Regions from separate parts of the Streptomyces sp. NPDC012827 genome, predicted to be linked through region 3. Evidence: riboswitches for the same ligand, from Rfam matches in the RefSeq annotation. Region 3 holds a riboswitch; each other region holds the start of a gene.
What was found. Region 3 has a riboswitch for cobalamin ahead of cobN (cobaltochelatase subunit CobN). Riboswitches for the same ligand answer to the same signal wherever they lie in the genome.
Positions count from the first base shown of each region.

Region 1 (3,142 bases), on a different contig from region 3:
ACGGTCGGCGGCGCGTCGGGGCCCCTGTACGGGACGCTGCTGCGGCGTGCGGGCAAGGCGCTCGGCGACGATCCGCGGGTGACCCGGGAGCGGTTCGCCGGGGCGCTGGGCGAGGGGGTGGAGGCCGTTTCCCGGCTGGGTGGCGCGGCGCCGGGGGACAAGACGATGCTGGACGCGCTCGTGCCGGGTGTGGAGGGGTTGAAGGTGTCCTTCGCGGCGGGGCGGGACCGGGCCGGTGAGGGTGCCGCCGCAACCGTGCCGCTGCGGGCGCGCAAGGGCAGGGCCAGCTACCTGGGCGAGCGCTCGGCCGGGCACGAGGACCCGGGCGCGGCCTCGTCGGCGCTGCTGTTCGCGGCGCTCGCCGCCACGGCCCGCGTGGAGACCGGGGACGGGACGACGACGGACGGGGAGGGGGCGGCATGAGCGCCGGTCGGGTCGGGATCGTCCTGGTCTCGCACAGTGCCGAGGTGGCGGCGGCCGTGGCCGAACTGGCCCGGGGCCTCGCCGGTGGCGGGGACACGGCTCCGGTCCGGCCGGCCGGCGGCACCCCGGACGGGGGTCTGGGCACGAGCGCGGAGCTGATCGCCGAGGCGGCGCGGGCGGTCGACGGGGGCGCCGGGGTGGCCCTCCTGGTCGATCTGGGCAGCGCCGTGCTCACCGTGAAGGCGCTGCTCGCGGAGGGCGGCGAACTGCCCGAGGGTGCCCGGCTGGTCGACGCGCCGTTCGTGGAGGGCGCCGTCGCGGCCGTGGTGACCGCGAGCGCGGGCGGCGGCCTGGACGAGGTCGCGGCGGCGGCCTCGGAGGCGTACACGTACCGGAAGGAGTGACGGGAACCGGTGTGCGCGGGGGGCGTGCGACGACAGCGCGCAGTGAGCGGGAGAACGCGCCGGGTGGCCGCCGTGTTGTGATGCACCTGGTCAACCCACTAGTGTCACAGCGCCTTGGTGTACGGGAAACCGGTGCAGTACCGGTGCGGCCCTCGCCACTGTGATCGGGAGGTCCGGCTCCATCCCCCTGGGGAAGCCACTGCACCGCCGCGGGAGACCGCCGGGGTGTGGGAAGGCGGAGTCGGGCGGCATGACCGTCAGCCAGGAGACCGGCCAAGGCGCGTTGTCCATCCACGAGGTGCTGGAGAGGGTCTCCCAACCATGCATATAGCCGAGGGGTACCTGCCCCCTGTGCACGCCGCCGCCTGGAGCGTCGCGGCCGCACCGTTCGTCGTCCACGGAGTCCGCGCGCTGACCCGCGAGGTGCGGTCCAACCCCGAGTCCACCCTGCTGCTGGGCGCCTCCGGCGCCTTCACCTTCGTCCTGTCCGCGCTGAAGCTTCCCTCGGTGACGGGCAGTTGTTCGCACCCGACCGGCACGGGGCTCGGCGCCATCCTGTTCCGCCCGCCGATCATGGCGGTGCTCGGCACCCTCACGCTCCTCTTCCAGGCGCTGCTCCTGGCGCACGGTGGGCTGACCACCCTCGGCGCGAACGCGTTCTCCATGGCCGTCGCCGGCCCGTGGGCGGGGTACGGGACGTACCTTCTGCTGCGCAGGTCGGGGGCGCCGCTGATGGTGAGCGTGTTCTCCGGCGCGTTCGTGGCGGACCTCTCGACGTACTGCGTGACCAGCGTGCAGCTGGCCCTCGCCTTCCCCGACCCCGGCAGCGGCGTGACGGGTGCGCTGGCCAAGTTCGGCGGCATCTTCGCGGTGACGCAGATCCCGCTGGCGGTCAGCGAGGGCCTGCTCACGGTGCTCGTGATGCGGCTCCTCGCGCAGTCCAGCAAGGGCGACCTGGTCCGGCTCGGCGTTCTCGCCCGGCCGGCCGGGGCCGCCGGTGACGCCGCGCCGTCCGAGGGGGCGAACGCCCGATGAGCCGGAACGCGAAGATCAACACGCTGCTGCTGCTCGTCGTCGTGGCCCTGGCGGTGCTGCCGCTCGCCCTCGGTCTCGGCGACCACAAGGAGGAGCCCTTCGCCGGGGCGGACGCCGAGGCGGAGACGGCGATCACGGAGCTGCGGCCGGACTACGAGCCCTGGTTCGCCCCGCTGTACGAGCCGCCGTCCGGTGAGGTCGAGTCGGCGCTGTTCGCCCTCCAGGCGGCCCTGGGCGCCGGTGTCCTCGCGTACTACTTCGGCCTGCGGCGCGGGCGGAGGCAGGGCGAGGCCCTCGCGGAGCGCGGGACGCCGGCGCAGAGCCCCGGAGGGCCTCGGGCGTCCGCTCCGGGCGCCGGGGCCTCCGGGGCTCTGGGGGCGGTGTCCGAGGACGCCGGGGCCTCGCCTGGAGGAGCCCGCGGCGCCGGAGCCGGGGAAGGAAGCGCGTCCGCGTCCGGGGCAGGGACGGTCGGCCCGCCCGTACCCCCCTCGCGCGGGGACACGTAACCGCCCATGCTGCCGATCGACGCGGCGGCGCACAGCAGTCGCTGGCGCCGCCGGCATCCCGCCGAGAAGGCGCTGCTCGGCTTCGGGCTCACCCTGTGCGCGGTGTCGCTGCCGCCGTGGCCGGGCGCCGTCCTCGTGGGCGCGGCCACCCTCGCCGTCCTCCTGGGTCCGGCGGGTGTGCCGGGCCGGGCGCTGTGGCGGGCCTTCCGGGTGCCGCTCGGCTTCTGCGTCACGGGGGCCGTACCGCTCCTCTTCCAGGTGGGCGGGGGGCAGTTCGTGGCGCTCGCGCCGGACGGCCCGGTCCACGCGGCCGAACTGCTCCTGCGCAGCGCGTCGGCGTCCCTCGGGGTACTGCTGTTCGCGTTCACGACACCCGTCTCCGACGTCCTGCCCCGGCTGGTGCGGGCCGGGGTGCCGGCGCCGGTCGTGGACGTGGCGCTCGTGATGTACCGGATCGTCTTCCTGCTCCTGGACGCGCTGGCGAAGATCCGTCAGGCGCAGGCCGCCCGCCTCGGGCACACCACCCGGGCGGCGGCCTGGCGTTCGCTGGCCGGGCTCGGCGCGACCGCCTTCGTCCGCGCCTTCGACCGGGCGCACCGGCTCCAGTCGGGACTGGCCGGACGCGGGTACGACGGGACCCTGCGGGTCCTGGTCCCGGCCGCGGCGGTCTCCCGGCCGTTCCTCGCCGCGACGGGCGCGCTCCTGTCCGGGCTGGTCGCCCTCACCCTCGTACTGGAAAGGTTCCTGCCATGACGGCGTCTGCTCCCGTGGTGC
Region 1 covers NZ_JBIBBY010000006.1:31,147-34,288, forward strand. Annotated here, with positions in the region: gene dhaL (dihydroxyacetone kinase subunit DhaL) at 1-423, shown strand, start outside; gene ACFY60_RS14850 (PTS-dependent dihydroxyacetone kinase phosphotransferase subunit DhaM) at 420-827, shown strand; cobalamin riboswitch at 898-1,120, shown strand; gene ACFY60_RS14855 (energy-coupling factor ABC transporter permease) at 1,149-1,862, shown strand; gene ACFY60_RS14860 (energy-coupling factor ABC transporter substrate-binding protein) at 1,859-2,368, shown strand; gene cbiQ (cobalt ECF transporter T component CbiQ) at 2,375-3,121, shown strand; gene ACFY60_RS14870 (energy-coupling factor ABC transporter ATP-binding protein) at 3,118-3,142, shown strand, end outside.
Region 1: it holds a riboswitch for cobalamin, as region 3 does, so the genes downstream of both, ACFY60_RS14855 (energy-coupling factor ABC transporter permease) here and cobN (cobaltochelatase subunit CobN) in region 3, are expected to answer to the same signal.

Region 2 (3,142 bases), on a different contig from region 3:
GACGTTCATTCCGCCGTCACTGGTCCATTCGGTCTCGATCCCGGAACCCCAGGCGATCGTCTCGGCCTCCTGGCGGACGTACGGATCGAGTGGGCCGGCCTGCGGGGCACCCGTGCTCGTCATGTTGATGGTCGGAATGGTGCCGTCGGCGTTGTAGGAGAACTTCTCCACGGCTACCGAGCGGGTGAAGCCACCTCCGCCCGGGAGGGCGCCGTTGTGGTAGAAGAAGTACGAACTGCCCTTGAAGTCCACGATGCCCGGGTGGTTGGTGAAGCTGTTGCCCTGCGCGGGCATGACTGTTCCCCGGTAGGTCCAGGGTCCGGTCGGGCTCGGTGCCGTGGAGTAGGCGATGAACTCCTGGCAGCACCTGGCCGCGTACACCAGGTAGTACAGACCGTTCCGCTTGTAGGCCCACGGCCCTTCTTCGTACAGCGTGGGACGGTCGGGGTTGCCGGTGCGGGTGCCGAATCCTGAGGTGGTGAGCGGGATCTTGGTGGGGCTGCCCGAGTAGGAGGTCATGTCGGCGTTCAGCTTGACGTACCACAGGTTGGGGTTGCCCCAGTAGAGGTAGGCCTGACCGTCGTCGTCGATGAAGACGGTCGGGTCGAACTCGGTGTTCTCCAGCAGCGGGCGGCCGAGGGCGTCCCGGAACGGTCCGGTGGGGCTGTCCGCCACCGCCACGCCGATGGCGAAGGCACCGGTCGCCCGGACCGTCACGGGCACGTACCAGTAGAACTTGCCGCCCCGTTCGACGGCCTGGCCCGCCCACGCGTTGGCGCCCGCCCAGCTGAAGGTGTTCAGGCTGAGCGGTGCGCCGTGGTCGGTCCAGTTGACCATGTCGGCGGAGGACCACACCCGCCAGTCTTTCATCACGAAGGAGGAGGTGGAGCCGTCCTCGTCGTGCCCGGTGTAGAGGTAGACCCGTCCGTTGTGCACCAGCGGGGACGGGTCGGCGGTGTAGACGTGCTGCACGATCGGGTTGTCGGCCCTGGCCGCCGTGGGATGCACCGCGGCAGGAAGGACGGCGAACGCCACCATGAGGATCAGCACCCAGGTTGCCCGGGCGAGTCTGGTACCGGTGGCGGGTGGTCTCGCTGCGGTCGGGTGAGCCGTTGGCCTGCGGACGTCGCTACTGGACATGGTGTGGCCCTTCCTGGTGCTGCGGGTCGGGGGTTGAGCAGCCGGTCAGACGCGGGGAGGCCGTTGTCCGAAGTGTGGTTCCATGCCCACTTCGGTTTCACGGTCGTTCGGTCGAAGGTGCCGACGCGGGTCCGTGGGGTCACCTGGCCGGGTGGGGGCGGCAGGACAGGGCCGGGATACGGCGTGTCCCGGGCGCCGCCTACGCATTGGACGACGGGCCGGCCGCGCCAGGCCTGACAGGAGGAGCACGGCCGCGCGGTACGGGCGCGGGCGTGGGCATGGTGCGGGTGACGTCACACGAAGCTCCAGGAGGCGATCGGGCACTAAGGCCAGGTACACCCTTCCAAGTCCGGCATTCGGCGTGTGGGGGACGGCATGTACGCCATGCGAAAGCCGCTTCAGCCAGGTCACGTTCGATACTGCGAACGTAAATCGAACCTTCGAACGTCATGGATGGTAGGAGTCGAGAGCGGACAGCACAAGATCCCTAGAAGCCGCATCTCAACCCAGTGTGATCGCTCAGTTCTTCCGGTAAGGAAGAGTGGTACGCGGCAGTCGACGCCGGACCCGTTGCGGACGCCGGGTTGTCATCCGACCGAAGAGGGCTTTGCCGCACGCGCTATGCTGCGAGCGCCCCGCGGGGGAAGTCCGGTCGAAGTCCGGCGCTGACCCGCAACGGTGGACGGAGCCCAAGTCGTGGCGCCGTGAGCCCGATTACCCGCGGTGGTGAAGGCCCCTGTCGAATCGCCGTGGACTGCGAGAGGGTGCTGCGCAGGGCGCCCCGCGTCCCGGGCTGCTCCTTTGCTCGTGCAGGTGCACGGCCCGAGCGAAGGCGACCCGCCGGTGGTCACACCCCTGGAACGCACACCCGCGCCGTCATTCCCCACGGGACGCAGCGGGGCCGAGCCCGCGCGGTCCAAGCGCGTGTCCCTGCCGTTTCTCCTTCTCGTCCTCTGCGTCGGACTCCTGCTCTCCGTCGTGTGCGGGGCCGGGATGGGAGCCTCGGGACTGTCCTGGGGCGAGGTGCTGCGTTTCCTGTGGGCCGGGCTGACAGGCGGCGCCGTATCGCCGGACGAGGTCCCGGCTTACACGATCGTGTGGGAACTGCGCTTTCCGCGAGCCGTGCTGGCCGCGGTCGTCGGAGCCGGCCTGTCGGCCATCGGAGTCGCCGTACAGGCCATGGTCCGCAACGCCCTCGCCGACCCGTTCGTCCTGGGCATCTCCTCCGGCGCGGCCGTCGGTGCCAATGCCGTCCTCCTCTTCGGAGCCTTCGGCGCTCTCGGTCTGTGGGCTCTGTCCACGGCGGCCTTCCTCTCCGCGCTCCTCGCCATGGCGCTGGTCTACGCGATCGCCCGCACCGCTGACGGCCTGACCCCGCTGCGGCTCGTGCTGACGGGCACGGCGATGTACTACGGCTTCTCGGCCGTCACCACGTTCATGGTGTTCGCGGCAGAACGCGGCGAAGCGGCCCGCTCCGCGATGATGTGGCTGCTCGGCAGCCTCGGCGGAGCCAGCTGGGCCTCCGTGCCGATCGCCGCGGGAGCCGTGCTCGCCGGACTCACCCACCTGACGGTGTCAGCGCGTCGCCTGAACGCGCTGGCGATGGGGGACGAGACCGCGGCCGCCCTGGGGGTGGACGCGGGGAGGCTGCGCAAGGAGCTGTTCCTGGTCTGTGCCGCCGTCACGGGGGCCGTGGTCGCGGTGAGCGGTGCGATCGGTTTCGTCGGCCTCATGGTGCCGCACGCCGCACGGATGCTGGTCGGCGCGGACCACCGCCGGCTGCTGGCGGTCGCACCCCTCGCCGGAGCTGTTCTGCTGATCTGGGTGGACATCCTTTCGCGTGTGGTGCTCGCGCCCGTCGAGCTGCCGGTGGGCGTGGTGACCGCCGCCATCGGCGTCCCGTGCTTCGTCCTGCTGATGCGCCGCCGCTCCTACACCTTCGGAGGCAAGTGATGCGGATCGACATCGACGCGCTGACGGTCGAGGTCGCCGGCGCGCGGCT
Region 2 covers NZ_JBIBBY010000014.1:85,194-88,335, reverse strand. Annotated here, with positions in the region: gene ACFY60_RS27955 (glycoside hydrolase family 43 protein) at 1-1,008, opposite strand, end outside; cobalamin riboswitch at 1,734-1,881, shown strand; gene ACFY60_RS27950 (FecCD family ABC transporter permease) at 1,996-3,093, shown strand; gene ACFY60_RS27945 (ABC transporter ATP-binding protein) at 3,093-3,142, shown strand, end outside.
Region 2: it holds a riboswitch for cobalamin, as region 3 does, so the genes downstream of both, ACFY60_RS27950 (FecCD family ABC transporter permease) here and cobN (cobaltochelatase subunit CobN) in region 3, are expected to answer to the same signal.

Region 3 (3,142 bases):
TTCTCGCCGAAGCCGCGCGGCGGCTGGATGAGGATCAGCAGGTTCCCGCGGCGCAGGGCGGCGAGGACGATGTCGCCCTCCGGGTTCCGCGACCGGTCGAGGAACATCTCGCCGGGCGGCGGGCCCCAGTGCTCCTCGACGTGCGACCGCAGTTCCTCGGGGAGGGTCGCGTACCAGCGCCGGTAGTCGGCGGCCGGAATGCGGACCGGGTTCCTGGCGAGCTGCTCCTCGGTCAGCCAGTCCTGGTCGTGGCCGCCGGCCTCGATCAGGGCGCGGATCAGCTCGTCGCCGTCACCCGAGACCACGCCGGGGATCTCGTCCTCGGGCCCGAAGTCGTAGCCCTCGGCCATCAGGCGGCGCAGCAGGGCCACGGCCGAGGCCGGGGTGTCCAGGCCGACCGCGTTGCCGATGCGGGAGTGCTTCGTCGGGTACGCGGACAGCACGAGCGCCAGCTTCTTCTCGGCGTTCGGGATGTGCCGGAGGCGGGCGTGCCGGACGGCGATGCCGGCGACGCGGGCCGCGCGCTCGGTGTCGGCGACGTACGCGGGCAGGCCGTCGGCGTCGATCTCCTTGAAGGAGAACGGGACGGTGATGAGGCGGCCGTCGAACTCGGGCACGGCCACCTGCCCGGCCGCGTCCAGCGGCGACAGGCCCTCGTCGTTCTCCTCCCACGCGGCACGCGAACCGGTCAGGCACAGCGCCTGGAGGATCGGCACGTCGAGCGCGGCCAGCGCGCCCGCGTCCCACGCCTCCTCGTCGCCGCCCGCCTGCGCCTCGGCGGGCTTGGTGCCGCCCGCGGCCAGGACGGTGGTGACGATCGCGTCGGCGGTACGGAGGGTGTCGATCAGCTCCGGCTCGGGGGCGCGCAGCGAGGCCACGTACAGCGGCAGCGGCCGGCCGCCGGCGTCCTCGATCGCGTCGCACAGGGCGCCGACGAAGGCGGTGTTCCCGCTCATGTGGTGGGCGCGGTAGTAGAGCACCGCGACGACCGGGCCGGCCGCGTTCCGCGCGGTCCGCTCCAGCGGGCCCCAGGTGGGGGCGGCGGCCGGGGCCTCGAAGCCGTGGCCCGTGAGCAGGACGGTGTCGGAGAGGAAGCGGGCCAGCTGCTCCAGGTTGGCCGGGCCACCGTGCGCGAGGTAGGCGTGGGCCTCGGTGGCCACGCCGATCGGCACGGTGGAGGTGGCCATCAGCTGGGCGTCGGGGGCCTGTTCGCCGCTGAGGACGACCACCGGCTTCCCGGCGGCGAGGACCGCGTCCAGGCCCTCCTGCCAGGAACGGACACCGCCGAGGAGGCGGACGACGACCAGGTCGGCGCCGTCGAGGAGGGCGGGCAGCTCGTCCAGCGGCAGGCGGGAGGGGTTGGCGAAGCGGTACGCGACCGGGCCGTCGGGCGCGGCGGCGTTGGCCGCCCGGGCGCTGAGCAGGTCGGTGTCGGAGTGCGACAGCAGCAGGAGCATGGCGAGCTCAGGCCTTCCTCGGGGTTGTCCGCGCCCCGGGTGGTCGTGTGGGTGGGGGCCTCCCCTGCCCGGACGGAGCCGGGAGCGAGGGGAAGGGAGTTCCTGACTCACCCGTTCCGTCGCCGGTACGGGCTCACAGTGGCGGGACCGCGCCGGATTCTCACCGGGCTTCCTCCCCGGGGTCCTGGGACCCCATGCCGCTTCGCATCCTAGATCGTGCCGCCGGGGCGGCCGAGGGGGCGGCGGAGTCGGCCCGATCACACCACGTGGCCGGGCGGTGCGCCGTGGGTATGCTCGCCGCCATGCCGCCCACCCCACCCCCGGCGCCCGGACCGGGTGAAACCCGCGTACGGGACCGTGGCGACGCCTGCCCCGGAGCGCTGCGCCTGCATCCGGCCGACGACGGCCGCCTGGCCCGGCTCCGGCTGCCCGCAGGACGTTTGACGGTCCGTCAGGCCGCCGTGCTGGCCGACGCGGCGGAGCGCCTGGGCGACGGGCGGATCAGCGTCACCTCGCGCGGCAACGCCGAGCTGCGGGGCCTGGGCGAGGGCTGCGGCACGGAGCTCGCCGCACTCCTGACAGGGGCGGGTCTGCTGCCCTCCCCCCGCCACGAGCGGATCCGCAACATCGTGGCCTCCCCCGCCGCCGGCCTGGACGGACTCGGCACCGCCGACGCCCAGTTGTGGGCGCGCGAACTGGACACGCTGCTCTGCGCGGAGCCGTGGACGGCCGCCCTCTCGGGCCGGTTCCTCTTCGCCCTCGACGACGGCCGCGGGGACATGACCGGGCTCGGCGCGGATGTGACCTTGGTCGCAGTGGCGGACGGAGCGCCCCGGGGCGCCCTCCTGTGGTCCGGCGGGCAGGCCCTCCGGGTCGCCGGGGCGGACGCGCCCCGGGCCGCGGTCGCCGCCGCCGGGGCGTTCCTGGCCGCCGCCCGGGCCGCCGGGACCGGTGCCTGGCGGGTGGCCGAGCTGCCGCCCGGCCACACCCCCGACGTGGCCGGCGCACTCGCCCGGGCCGGGATCCCGGCGGAGCCCGTACCCGCTCCCGCCCTCCCGCACGGGGCACCGCCCGCGCCGGGGCCGCTCGGCGACCACGGCCTGTACGTCCTGGCGCCGCTCGGCCGGCTCACCGCCGCGCAGCTGCGGGGCCTCGCGGACGGCGCCGCCGAGGTGCGGCTCACGCCCTGGCGCGGCGCCGTCGTCGTCACCGACCGGACGGCCGACCGCGCCGCCGACCGGCTCCCGGCCCTCGCGGCCCTCGGGCTGATCACCCGTCCCGACTCCCCGTGGGCGGGCGTCACGGCCTGCACGGGCCGCCCCGGCTGCGCCAAGTCCCTGGCGGACGTACGGGGGGACGCGACGGCGGGGACGGCCGCGGCCCCGGAGCCCGGTGCGGGTGCGGCGCCCGGCACCGGCGAGGCGCACGCCGGCTCCCCCGGCACCGGCGAGGCGCGCGCCGGCTCCCCCGGCCCCCTCCTCCCCGTCCACTTCTCCGGCTGCGAGCGCCGGTGCGGGCACCCGCGCGGCACCTGGGTGGACGTGCTCGCCACCGGTGACGACGCCTACCGGGTGAACGGCGCCCCCACCCCCCGTACCTCCCTGCCCGGCGCGGTCGCCACGGCCCGCACGACCCCGACCCCGACGACGACCACGAGATGAGCGAGAGCACCAGGATGTTCGACT
Region 3 covers NZ_JBIBBY010000002.1:366,932-370,073, reverse strand. Annotated here, with positions in the region: gene cobN (cobaltochelatase subunit CobN) at 1-1,457, opposite strand, end outside; cobalamin riboswitch at 1,535-1,668, opposite strand; gene ACFY60_RS05090 (cobalamin biosynthesis protein CobG) at 1,748-3,118, shown strand; gene ACFY60_RS05085 (precorrin-8X methylmutase) at 3,133-3,142, shown strand, end outside.